DNA from 2 places in the Ruegeria sp. K11 genome. Region 1 is predicted to be linked to the other one. Evidence: riboswitches for the same ligand, from Rfam matches in the RefSeq annotation. Region 1 holds a riboswitch; the other holds the start of a gene.

Region 1 (5,579 bases):
GGCGCGCAAAGTCGTGCCGAAACGTGCCGTCCGACCGCCACGTGACCTTTTCCGGGTCCAGACACTGACCACCACCATCCACCCATCGGACAGAAGCAATCGCCTCGGGGGCGGCACCTTTAGGGCGATGCGGGCCATAACGGGTGAATATTCCGGTGTTGCGGGTAATGCTTTTGAACCCTGCGGCGACGCCGGAATGAAAACTGTCCTCGGCATCACACAGAAAAAACTGCTCGGTCACCGGCTTGTCTTCAAAACTTTCCTGCCCACCACAGCCAAAGATTTTCCAGGTGAACGAAGCGACATCAACAGGCCCACCGGCCGCGTCCTCCAGCATGGCCAAAAGCGCCGGAAGGGTCGGTTCAGGCAGGCGGATGTTGAGGTATTCATCTACATCCACCGAGAAGGTCCAGTCCGCCGCCAGAAATTCGGGGTGCGCCCGCACCCGCCTTAGCATCGTGTTCTGGGGGCTTTGACCGGGTTTCACGCTATTGTCGACATGCGTCGCAACGCCGAGCTCTTGCAGACGTTGCGCAATCAGATCCGTCCCGTCGGCGCAGTCATTTGTGTAAATCAGAAAATGCGAAACGCCGAGGGACAGGTAATAGGCCACCCAATCGATCATGAACGGACCTTCGTTTTTCATCGTCGAATAGATGACAATTCTGTCGCTCAAAATCTGACCTCCCAGTGATAGTCAGATACGCCAAACGGATTGCCCCCAATCGGACGGACATAACAATAAACATTTGTCGCGACAGGGGCCATCGAAGGAACCACAATGTTAAAGTTTCTGAACAGCGACCTGTGCCCCCTTAATCGCTTTCAGTCGCACGTCACCGGCATGTTTGCCCAAAAACTCGTGAAATGCGCGCATAACGCCGTCTTTCCACCACCCTTTTCGATGATAGTCATCCAGCATGATGACCCCGCCTGCCCCCATTTTCGGCATCAAAGCCTCAAGGTCGGCAGCGACCCCTTCATAGGAATGATCACCGTCAAGATAGGCAAAGCCGACGGTTTCATCCTCAAATTGCCTCAGGGCAGGAACTGAGAAATCCCGAATGACCGAGACCTGCCCCAATGCGATCTCTTTGCTGTATTTTTTGCACACGGACTCATAAATCAGATCCATATCCGTCTGGCTGCGAGCACCAGCAAGCGAAGCACCGCTCTCTGCATCGGGCTGGACACCCCAAGGATCGATGAGACACAGTTTGGTCGGCTTCAACTCATCCAGAAGTATTTGCGAAAACTCGCCTCGCCAGACTCCGATCTCAAGGATAAGCTTCCCTTGCGGCATTGTGCTCAGAAGTTCGCGACGCAAACTGTCCTTGCGTTTGCGCTGCTCGGCCTGTCTGCGGCGGCGATCTTCCTTGGACAGAGCCTCAGCCATAGGCTTGTTCTCCCTTTTCCGAGTTTTGCAACGCCTCGACCAAATCAATCCATTCTGGTCGCGCACGCAGTTCCTGGGCCTTTGCACGATGCCAGTCGCATGCACGCTCGTGTAAGGTAGACAGCTGCGCATCTTCCATCATTGCGGCGCGAATGTCGTGCATTGCGGGCATATGCGGCAAGATCGAACGATCCTCGACCGTGTTGTGGTTCATAATAAGCCAGTAGCTCAGACCTTGGTCTTGTCCGACATGGTTTGTCCGCCCCCGATCCCGTTTCACCAAAAAGCTGTCTGTGCTGCGCACCGCGTAGTGGTGAATGCGTGCGAATTCGTGACTGAAACCGCGCCAGGCTTTCCATTTGACCTGATCCGCCGGGTGCAGATTTCCCCCCGCATCCCGCCATTTCACGCCTTCATAAGGCGCGTCGGGGTTGGGTGCATGTTCCGAATCGATCCGGGGGCGATGTGCCCGAAAACGGCTAAACTTGCCGTTGTTGCGAAACAACGTCTTGAAGCCCTTGGTCCGGTGATGGGGGTAACCATCTTCCGGTGCCGCCATGAAGAATTGTTCGGGCACAGGATTATCGTCAAATTCATTGAGCCCTGCATTGCCGAACATCCGCCACGTGATCGAAATGGCATCAGCGTCACCGCTGGCTTCGACCACCGACTTGATGGTCCCCTCGGGCAGGCGAACATTGATGTATTCGTCCACATCCAGGCTCATGACCCAATCGGCAGCGGCATAGCTGGGATGGTTCCTGGACAATGAAAATGCGCGGTTTTGCGGGGTGGCACGCGGCCCCAGAATGTTTCGCTCGTGATGCGCCCAACCCAGAGCCTGCATCCGGTCCGCAATTTCATCGGTCCCGTCCGCACAATCGTTGGTATAGATCAGGATATCGTCGAAACCGATGGCACGGTTGAACGCCACCCAGTCGATCATGAACGGCCCTTCGTTCTTCATCGTTGTCACGATGAGAAAGGTCTCATCCTTCATATGTCGCTCTCTTGCCTGTCCGTTCCGGTTTATTGCCGCTCTGTTTAGAACAACCTCAGGATTTTGTCCAACTCGCCCGTCACCACTACGCGCTTTGCTTTTAAGAAACTCTCAACGATGCAGGCAATTACAAAACGCCCGATATCAGAGCGTATCGGCAACCCGCAAAATCCATACGGCGACACACGCAGATATCCCTACAAAACAACAAAGAACAGGGTCAGGCCCCACGATTTTGCGGAATGACTTCATAGCCGGGCTCTTCCGGCTCATCATCCGTCATTTCTGGAGGAAATCCGGGAGCCAGGATCTCCATACCAGTCACATCTTCCAGCCGTTTGATAATGTTGGGGGACAATTCACGTTCACCGTATCGGGCGATCCCGTCTTCGAAAATCTTGATCATCAGCGGGTTGATCTCCAGCGGCACTCCGGCGCGGTCGGCGACCTCTTGAAACAGGCCGATATCCTTTTTCACCAGATCCATGGTGAAGGAGATATCGCGCGAGCCGTTCAGGATGACCTGACTTTCGGTCTCATGCACAAAGGATGTACCCGAGGAAATCTTGATCGCTTCATAGGTGGTGCCAAGGTCCATACCAGCGGCCTTGGCGGTCACCAAAGCCTCGGCACAAGTGATCAGGTTGGCGGTGGCCAGATAGTTGGTCAGCACTTTCAGAACCGAGGCCGAACCCAACTCGCCCGTGTGCAGGATGCGCCGGCCCATGGTGGTCAGGAAGGGCAGTATACGCTCGAACGTCGCGCGATCGCAGCCCGCGAAGATCGAGATATTGCCGGTCGCCGCCCGGTGACAGCCACCCGAAACGGGGCAGTCCACCGCGGCGCCTCCGCGTTCGATGACCAAAGCGCCAAGGCGTTTGACCTCGGCTTCGTCGGTGGTCGACATCTCCATCCAGATTTTGCCGGGGGTGACCTCGGGCAGCATCTCTTGCATCACCGCGTCTGAGGCGGCGGGGGATGGCAAACAAGTGATCACCGCATCGCAATCGCGCATCAGTTGGGCCGGGCTTTCAGCCGCCTTGGCCCCTTGGGCGACAAACGCGGCCACCAGATCGGGGTTCAGATCATGCACCGTCAGATCGATCCCGTTGCGCAACAGCGATCCCGACAGCTTGCCCCCTACATTGCCCAGCCCGATAAACCCTACTTTCATGCGCCGCATCCTCCTGTTCGCGTCTTGCGAACCATGCCAGCACGTCGGCCCAACCGGATCATGCCGCCCAGCGACCCGGACAGGTCGCTTTTTACCCGCGTGATCACGGATCGGCGCGTTGCGCTTGACAAGCGGGGCAACCCTGCCGCATGTCCCTTTCGTTGGTGTCTGCGACAGCAGATGAAAAGGGAATGCGTCAGCGGATTTTCCGTTAAACGCAGCCGCCCCCGCGACCGTGACCGGAGAGGGTGCCCAAGCCACTGGCGAATGCCGGGAAGGCGGGACATCCGACAGAGGCCTGCCTCTGAAATCCGCAAGCCGGGAGACCTGCCAGCACCCGAAGATGAAACCGGACGGGGTGTTCCGGTGTCGGGTCAATGGACCCGCATGAAACCCCGTCCCCCACGAAGAGGATTTGGGGGGATGAGAGACATGACCGAGACCGCTCCGGTCGAATTGCTGGTTTGCACCACTTGCCGTCGCGGGCTGCCCGTCGAAGACGATGCCCAACGCGCCGGCACGCTTTTGCACAAAGCGCTGGAACAGGCGGACCTGCCCGAAGGGATCACTCTAAAAGCCGTGGAATGCCTGTCGAATTGTGACGAGGGCTGTTCCATCGTGCTGCGGGGTGGCCCGGATCGCTGGACATTCGTGTACGAGCATCTGAATGAGGTCGACCATGTTGACGTGATCGTTGACGGTGCCACCAAGTACCTTGAGACCGAGGACGGCCTAGTAAAATGGCGCGAACGCCCTGAACATTTCCGCAAAAACTGTGCGGCCCGCATTCCCCCGATTGGAGCCCTGAAATGAGCAATCTCGAAAAACTCCCCGTCACCGTGATCACCGGCTTTCTGGGTTCAGGCAAGACCACGCTGGTGCGCCACCTGATGCAGAACCCGCAGGGCAAGCGTTTGGCCGTTGTCGTCAACGAATTCGGCGATGTTGGTGTTGATGGCGATATCCTGAAATCCTGCGCCATCCCGGATTGCCCGGCGGAAAACATCATGGAACTGGCGAACGGTTGCATCTGCTGCACCGTGGCCGACGATTTCATCCCCACGATTGAGGCCCTGATGGCGCTGGAGCCGCGCCCCGATCACATCCTGATCGAAACCTCCGGCCTCGCCCTGCCCAAACCGCTGCTGAAAGCCTTCGACTGGCCCGATATCCGTTCGAAAATCACCGTCGATGGCGTGATCGCTCTGGCCGATGCCGAGGCCGTCGCCGCCGGTCGTTTCGCGCCCAATGTCGAGGCGGTCGACGCCCAGCGCATGGCTGACGACTCGATCGACCACGAAACGCCCCTGTCCGAGGTGTTCGAAGATCAGATTTCCTGCGCCGACATCATCCTGCTGACCAAGCCCGATCTGGCCGGTCCCGAAGGCGTTGCCAAAGCGCGCGAGGTCATCGCCGCCGAAGCCCCGCGCCCGCTGCCCGTGGTTGAGGTTGCCGAGGGAGCCGTGGACGTGCGCGTTGTACTGGGTCTGGAGGCTGCTGCCGAGGATGACATGGACGCCCGTCCCAGCCATCACGACGGCCACCACGATCACGAGCATGACGATTTCGAAAGCATCATCGTCGAGCTGCCGGAACAGTCTGACCCGCTGGATCTGGTTGCCAAGATCGAACGTCTGGCCAAGGAACTGAACATCCTGCGCGTCAAAGGTTATGCCGCCGTTCAAGGCAAACCGATGCGCCTGCTGGTGCAGGCCGTTGGTGCCCGTGTACGTCATCAATACGACCGCCCGTGGGAACCCGGCGAAGACCGCCGCTCGCGCCTTGTCGTGATCGCCGAGCATGACGACATCAAAGAGGCCGAAATCCGCGACATCCTCGTGGGTGTGACCGAGGCCGCCGAGTAAGCCATGCACGTCGTCTTCCGCGAAAGCCACGGGTTAGAAGAGACCGAGACCCCGACCGATCTGGGCCAGAGCCCGGCGGATCTGGTGGTGCTGTCATTCTCTGACAGCGACCTCGGCGCTTTCGCGGCAGGCTGGCATCGTGGA
Region 2 (5,579 bases), on a different contig from region 1:
CGCCCCATTCTCGCCGGCACCGCTTTTGAAGGCATCCCCATCCTCTCTGCCGCCGCCCCCGCGAAATTCGGAGGGCGCGCGGGGCCAGGCTACTATACGCATGTTCCAGCAGGCGAAATTTCCGTCCGCCACATCGCTGACCTGCATGTTTTTCCCAACGAAATAAGGGCGGCAGTGGTCTCGGGCGCGCAGATCAAAGACTGGCTGGACATGTCAGCCGGGATTTACAACCGTCTGTCTGACGGACCAGCCCGAATGCTGGCCGACCCCCAACGCACCGGTCACAACTTGGACGTCTTGCACGGGGTGACCTACCAGATCGACCTGTCCGCGTCAGCGCGGTTTGACGAGGCGGGACGGGTCATTGATCCGAAAAGCTCCAGAATTCGGGATTTGCGTTTTGGCGAAGTCCCCATCGACCCCCGGCAAGAGTTCATCATTGCATCAAATGACTATCGCCTGAACGGCGGAGGGAATTTCCCGTTGGTCGATCAGATCACGCCTATCCCTCTGCCCACCTTGAGGATTCACGACATATTGTGCGCTTATGTTGCCGGGCAGTTGCCCACAGACCCGCTGGCGGACGCGCCGCACCCCTTCACTTTTGCCCCGGCACACGGCCAGCAAGCGGTGGCGCTCACCAGCCCCGAAGCTCACGCCTATCTGGACGAATTACAGACCTATGATCCGCAGCCTCTTGGCCTGAACGCCGATGGCTTTCTGCAGGTGGAGCTGACACTCTGACGGGTTGCCATTTTCATTGTGCGGACTTATATCAGCGTTTGAGAGGTTGGCGCGGGCGAGCGCCTCGCCAACCTGGTCAGGTCCGGAAGGAAGCAGCCACAACGAGCCCCGCTTGGGTCGATGTCCAACCTCTCACTTGTAACCACCAGCCGCAGGAGGGTTTTTATGATTGTTTCAAAAGCTCCTCGGGCGGATCGGTTCTGAACCACTGACATCACCGACTGCCTGAGCACACCTCTGACGGATGCGCGTGCGCCATCTGTTGGAATCGTTGTACCTGATGACAGGCAGAACAATGTCCAATTCTCTTTCGGACCTCGGATGGTCCTCTTTCTTTGCCGGGCAACTTGAGGCAAATCCTTCTCTGGTGCCGCACCGAATTTCCGCTGTGCACCGCGACCACCTTATCGGACTGACACCGGAGGGTGAGATACCTTTGATCACCCCCGCTCGACCAACCGGCGATTTTGCGGTTGGGGACTGGGTGCTGGCGGATGCGCAGGGTCGTGTTCACCAGGTTCTGGACCGTCGCAGTATTCTGCAACGTCGCGCGGCCGGAACGGGTGCCGCCCAGCAATTGATCGCAGCCAATGTCGATGTGCTGTTCATTGTCAGCTCATGCAATGCCGACTTCAGCCTGCCCCGGCTAGAGCGCTATCTGGCGCTGGCGCATCAGGCCGGATGCTATCCGGTGATCGTCCTGACCAAGGCCGATGAATGCCCCGATCCCTGCGCGTTTTCGGATCAGGCTCAAAAGCTGGGTCCGTTTGTGACTGTGCTGACACTCGACGCGCTGGACCCCGCGCAGGTGGATCAGGTGCTGTCGTGGTGCCCGGCAGGTCAGACCTCGGCTTTGGTTGGATCCTCTGGTGTCGGCAAGACAACTCTGGCCAACGGGATGACCGGGCACAGCGCGGCCACAGCGGGCATCCGCGAAGACGACGCACGCGGGCGGCACACAACAACCGCGCGGTCTCTGAACCGGATGATCAATGGTGGCTGGCTGATCGATACGCCGGGAATGCGCGCCTTGCGGCTATTGGATGCGCGCGACGGGGTGGATGAGGTATTCTCGGACATTTCCGATTTGTCTCACGCCTGCCGGTTTGCCGATTGCCAGCATCTGACCGAACCGGGATGTGCGGTTTTGGCCGCCATCGAATCCGAAGAGTTGGATCCGGACCGGGTTGCCCGCTGGCGCAAATTGCGGCGTGAGGATCAGCGCAATTCGGAAACCGTTGCTCAATCGAGGGCGCGGGACAAGGCGTTCGGCAAGATGGTGCGATCCGTCATGCAGGACAAGAAATCGCAGCGGCGGACCTGATCAACTGGGGCACCGATTCGCCGGTGCCTTAACTCTGCCGGATCAGGCTGGGCCAAACCGCTGCGTTGCGACGCGCAAACACACCGATATGCCCGATCCCGGGCAGGCCGTAATCCGCCGGTTTCAGAAGGTGCCGCCGCGCCTTGGGGCCATAAAGATCCGCCAGCCTCCAAACCGCGTCTGGGGGCACCATCTGATCGTCTTCAAAAGCAAACAGATCGACGGGGGTTCCGGTCTCATGCCATGTGGCCGCGGGAAGGGCCCCACCGATATCGGGATGATAACTGACGGGCGAGGTGCACCACTTACGCCATTGCCAATAGACCGGCGCAGGCAGGTCAGACCCAAAGCCCAGCGCCTTACCCGGCAGGTATCCCAATGTTCTTACCGCCAAAGGGGCGTGTCCGTACCAGAACAAACCCGCCAATGCGCGATAGGGCCACGGGTGATCTGCCAAAGTGACCATGCCCGCACAGACGCAAATCATCCGGTCGATCGCTTCGATATCCGGCTGAACCGGTCCCAGCATACCGCCCACGGAATGACCTATGGTCCACAAAGCCGCCCCGGGGAACCGTCGATGCATCTCTGCGCGTGCTGCAGGCATATCCACCAGCGCCCAATCCGCCATTGCCACCCGAGACACCCTAAGGTGCCCGGTCAACGAATGTCCAAAATCCCTGTAGTCATAGGTCAGACAGGCCATCCCTTGTTCTGCCGCCAGCCAATGCGCGAAATGCTGATAATAATCCCGTGGCACGCCGGTTGCACTGTTCATAACAACAACGGTTTCGGGCTCGGAAGCAGGCAGATACAACCGACCGGACAAACGCGCCGGACCGGATGGAAGCTGTATGTCTTCGATCAAAACGGCGTGCTGGTCGTCCAACATTCGACCCTCCGGACGCAACTGAACTATTCGGTTCACCCCTCAATACGCCCTGTCATACAGCTTCATGTCAAGACAGACCCGACGTCACCGGATTGTCCAGGCATCATGGTCGCCGTACGCAAGCGATTTTATCGTATTCCGCTTGACTCGGATGTTGCACCGCCGCTAGCCATGAACCGATGGTTTTCGCACCTCATCCGAGGTCGAAATGAAAAGGGAACACGGTGCGGTTCTGCCCGACGACGCTCGGGACGAACCAAGGCCGCGACTGCCCCCGCAACTGTAAGCGGAGAGCGATGCCGGAATGCCACTGACCGAAAGGTTGGGAAGGCCGGCAAAGCAACGACCCGCAAGTCAGGAGACCTGCCATCTGAACAAAAACCGAAACTCGGGCGGGGTGTCCGGGCGGGTCGTCAGCTTGCTGTCACACCTGTCTTTCACCCTTCGTCCAGCGCGGAGGGCGCATATATGATCTGGAAGACCAAAACACACACATTCTCGGCAACCGTATGCCAAGTCACCGGCCAACCGTGCCCGGCACTTGCCCGCATGGCACGCGGCCTGACACGGGCCATGGCAACCGCGCACCCCGTAACGCATGAGACATTTCAGGTCGAAGGCAGCAGCGAATTGACCCATTGCGCGGACGGATGTACCGCGCGGTTCCGGGCAAACCCCGACGAGGTCCGTATCTTTTGCGGGGCCACAGCGGATGCAGAGATCGAAACGCTGGATGTCTATGCTGACATGATGTTTGGCGACGGCTGCACTGGCCTGCCTTCGATACGCGCAGCCACACCGCCCTGCGCGATGATCGAGGCACTGACGCTAACGTCCGAGATTGCCGATCAGCAGTTTGAAGGCGCCCACGCCTGAGGTCAGCTTTGAGCCCGGATATTCGCGGGGGCTCGCGCCCATGCCAACTGGGCATCCGTCTCGACCGCGCAAGGGCGTACCTTGCGCAATCGCGCCAATGCGGCGTCCGGGTGTTCGCCGCATTCCACCATAACCCGCAACACAATCATCCCGGACCGCCCGCATCCGCCTCGGCAATGCACCAGCACCCGACCGCCACCGGCAAGAGAATGCCGAACTGCTAAGCCGACTTCGGGCCAGGCCGCGGTGACATTGGGTCCGGGTGCCCCAAAATCCTCAACCGGCAAATGCGCCCACCGGCTGGCACGCCCCTGAATGTCGCTGCCAAAATACCTTGCACCATCCTGCAGCATCTCGACTTCGGTGGTCATTGAGATAACAAGCCCCGGCTTCCAGGCCACAATCAGCTCAAGATCTCCGGCGTAATCCCCGCCACGCCCCGGCATCGAGGTCAGCGCAAGCGTCCCTCCGCCCACTTGCAGAGCGTAAACCACCAGCTGAGTCATTTGCCGACCCTTTCAAAACACACAAAAAAACCACCCTTGAAAACCTGCAATCGACTTTATCGCCCCGCCACCACAATCCAAAGAAATTTCCTGCGCTGCGGATGTGGACGCGGACAGCAGCGGCCTCTACGCTGCGGCAGAACTCGAATCCGCGAAAGCAGACATGACCGACACGCCCAGCCCCGCCTATCAGGTTCTCGCCCGAAAATACCGCCCGGAAACCTTTGCCGATCTGGTCGGCCAGGACGCCATGGTGCGCACCCTGAAAAACGCGTTCGAGGCCGACCGGATCGCGCAGGCCTTCATCATGACCGGCATCCGCGGCACCGGCAAAACTACCACCGCCCGGATCATCGCCAAGGGCATGAACTGCATCGGTCCCGACGGCGAAAGCAAACCGACCACCGAGCCTTGTGGCCAGTGCGAACACTGCGTGGCCATCATGGAAGGCCGCCATGTCGATGTAATGGAGATGGACGCCGCCAGCCGCACCGGCGTCAATGATATTCGCGAGATCATCGACAGCGTTCGGTATCGCGCGGCCTCGGCCCGCTACAAGATCTATATCATCGACGAGGTCCACATGCTGTCGACCAGCGCCTTCAACGCGCTGCTCAAGACGCTTGAGGAACCGCCCGAGCATGTGAAGTTCATCTTTGCCACCACCGAGATCCGCAAGGTTCCCGTGACGGTGCTGTCGCGCTGCCAGCGCTTCGACCTGCGCCGGATCGAGCCCGAAGACATGATCGGCCTGCTGCGCAAGATCGCCGACGCCGAAGGCGCCCAGATCGCCGAAGATGCGCTGGCGCTGATCACGCGGGCCGCCGAAGGCTCAGCCCGCGATGCAACCTCGCTGCTGGATCAGGCCATATCCCACGGCGCGGGCGAGACCAGCGCCGATCAGGTGCGTGCGATGCTGGGCCTGGCCGACCGGGGCCGGGTGCTGGACCTGATCGACATGATCCTGCGCGGCGATGCGGCGGGGGCCCTGACCGAACTGAGCGCCCAATACGCTGAAGGGGCCGACCCTCTGGCCGTTCTGCGCGATCTGGCCGAGATCACGCACTGGGTTTCGGTCGTCAAGATCACTCCCGACGCTGCCGAGGACCCAACCGTTTCCCCCGACGAACGCGCCCGCGGCCAGCAAATGGCCGAGGCGCTGCCAATGCGTGTCCTGACTCGCATGTGGCAGATGCTGCTGAAAGCGCTGGAAGAGGTCTCGGCTGCCCCCAACGCC

Evidence for each region. Region 1 has a riboswitch for cobalamin ahead of ACR0K4_RS01275 (DUF1636 family protein). Riboswitches for the same ligand answer to the same signal wherever they lie in the genome.
Region 2: linked by a shared signal. The riboswitch ahead of ACR0K4_RS08970 (hypothetical protein) and the one ahead of ACR0K4_RS01275 (DUF1636 family protein) in region 1 are both predicted to bind cobalamin.

What each region holds. Positions count from the first base shown of each region.
Region 1 is NZ_JBQFMP010000001.1:255,577-261,155, reverse strand. It holds gene ACR0K4_RS01295 (glycosyltransferase family 2 protein) at 1-676, opposite strand, end outside; gene ACR0K4_RS01290 (class I SAM-dependent methyltransferase) at 785-1,396, opposite strand; gene ACR0K4_RS01285 (glycosyltransferase family 2 protein) at 1,389-2,396, opposite strand; gene ACR0K4_RS01280 (NAD(P)-dependent oxidoreductase) at 2,617-3,681, opposite strand; cobalamin riboswitch at 3,716-3,919, shown strand; gene ACR0K4_RS01275 (DUF1636 family protein) at 4,003-4,383, shown strand; gene cobW (cobalamin biosynthesis protein CobW) at 4,380-5,435, shown strand; gene cobN (cobaltochelatase subunit CobN) at 5,439-5,579, shown strand, end outside.
Region 2 is NZ_JBQFMP010000005.1:800-6,378, reverse strand. It holds gene ACR0K4_RS08990 (bifunctional 2',3'-cyclic-nucleotide 2'-phosphodiesterase/3'-nucleotidase) at 1-744, shown strand, start outside; RNA gene ffs (signal recognition particle sRNA small type) at 784-882, shown strand; gene rsgA (ribosome small subunit-dependent GTPase A) at 1,040-2,068, shown strand; gene ACR0K4_RS08975 (alpha/beta hydrolase family protein) at 2,097-2,960, opposite strand; cobalamin riboswitch at 3,124-3,345, shown strand; gene ACR0K4_RS08970 (hypothetical protein) at 3,429-3,836, shown strand; gene ACR0K4_RS08965 (protein-tyrosine phosphatase family protein) at 3,839-4,342, opposite strand; gene ACR0K4_RS08960 (DNA polymerase III subunit gamma/tau) at 4,506-5,579, shown strand, end outside.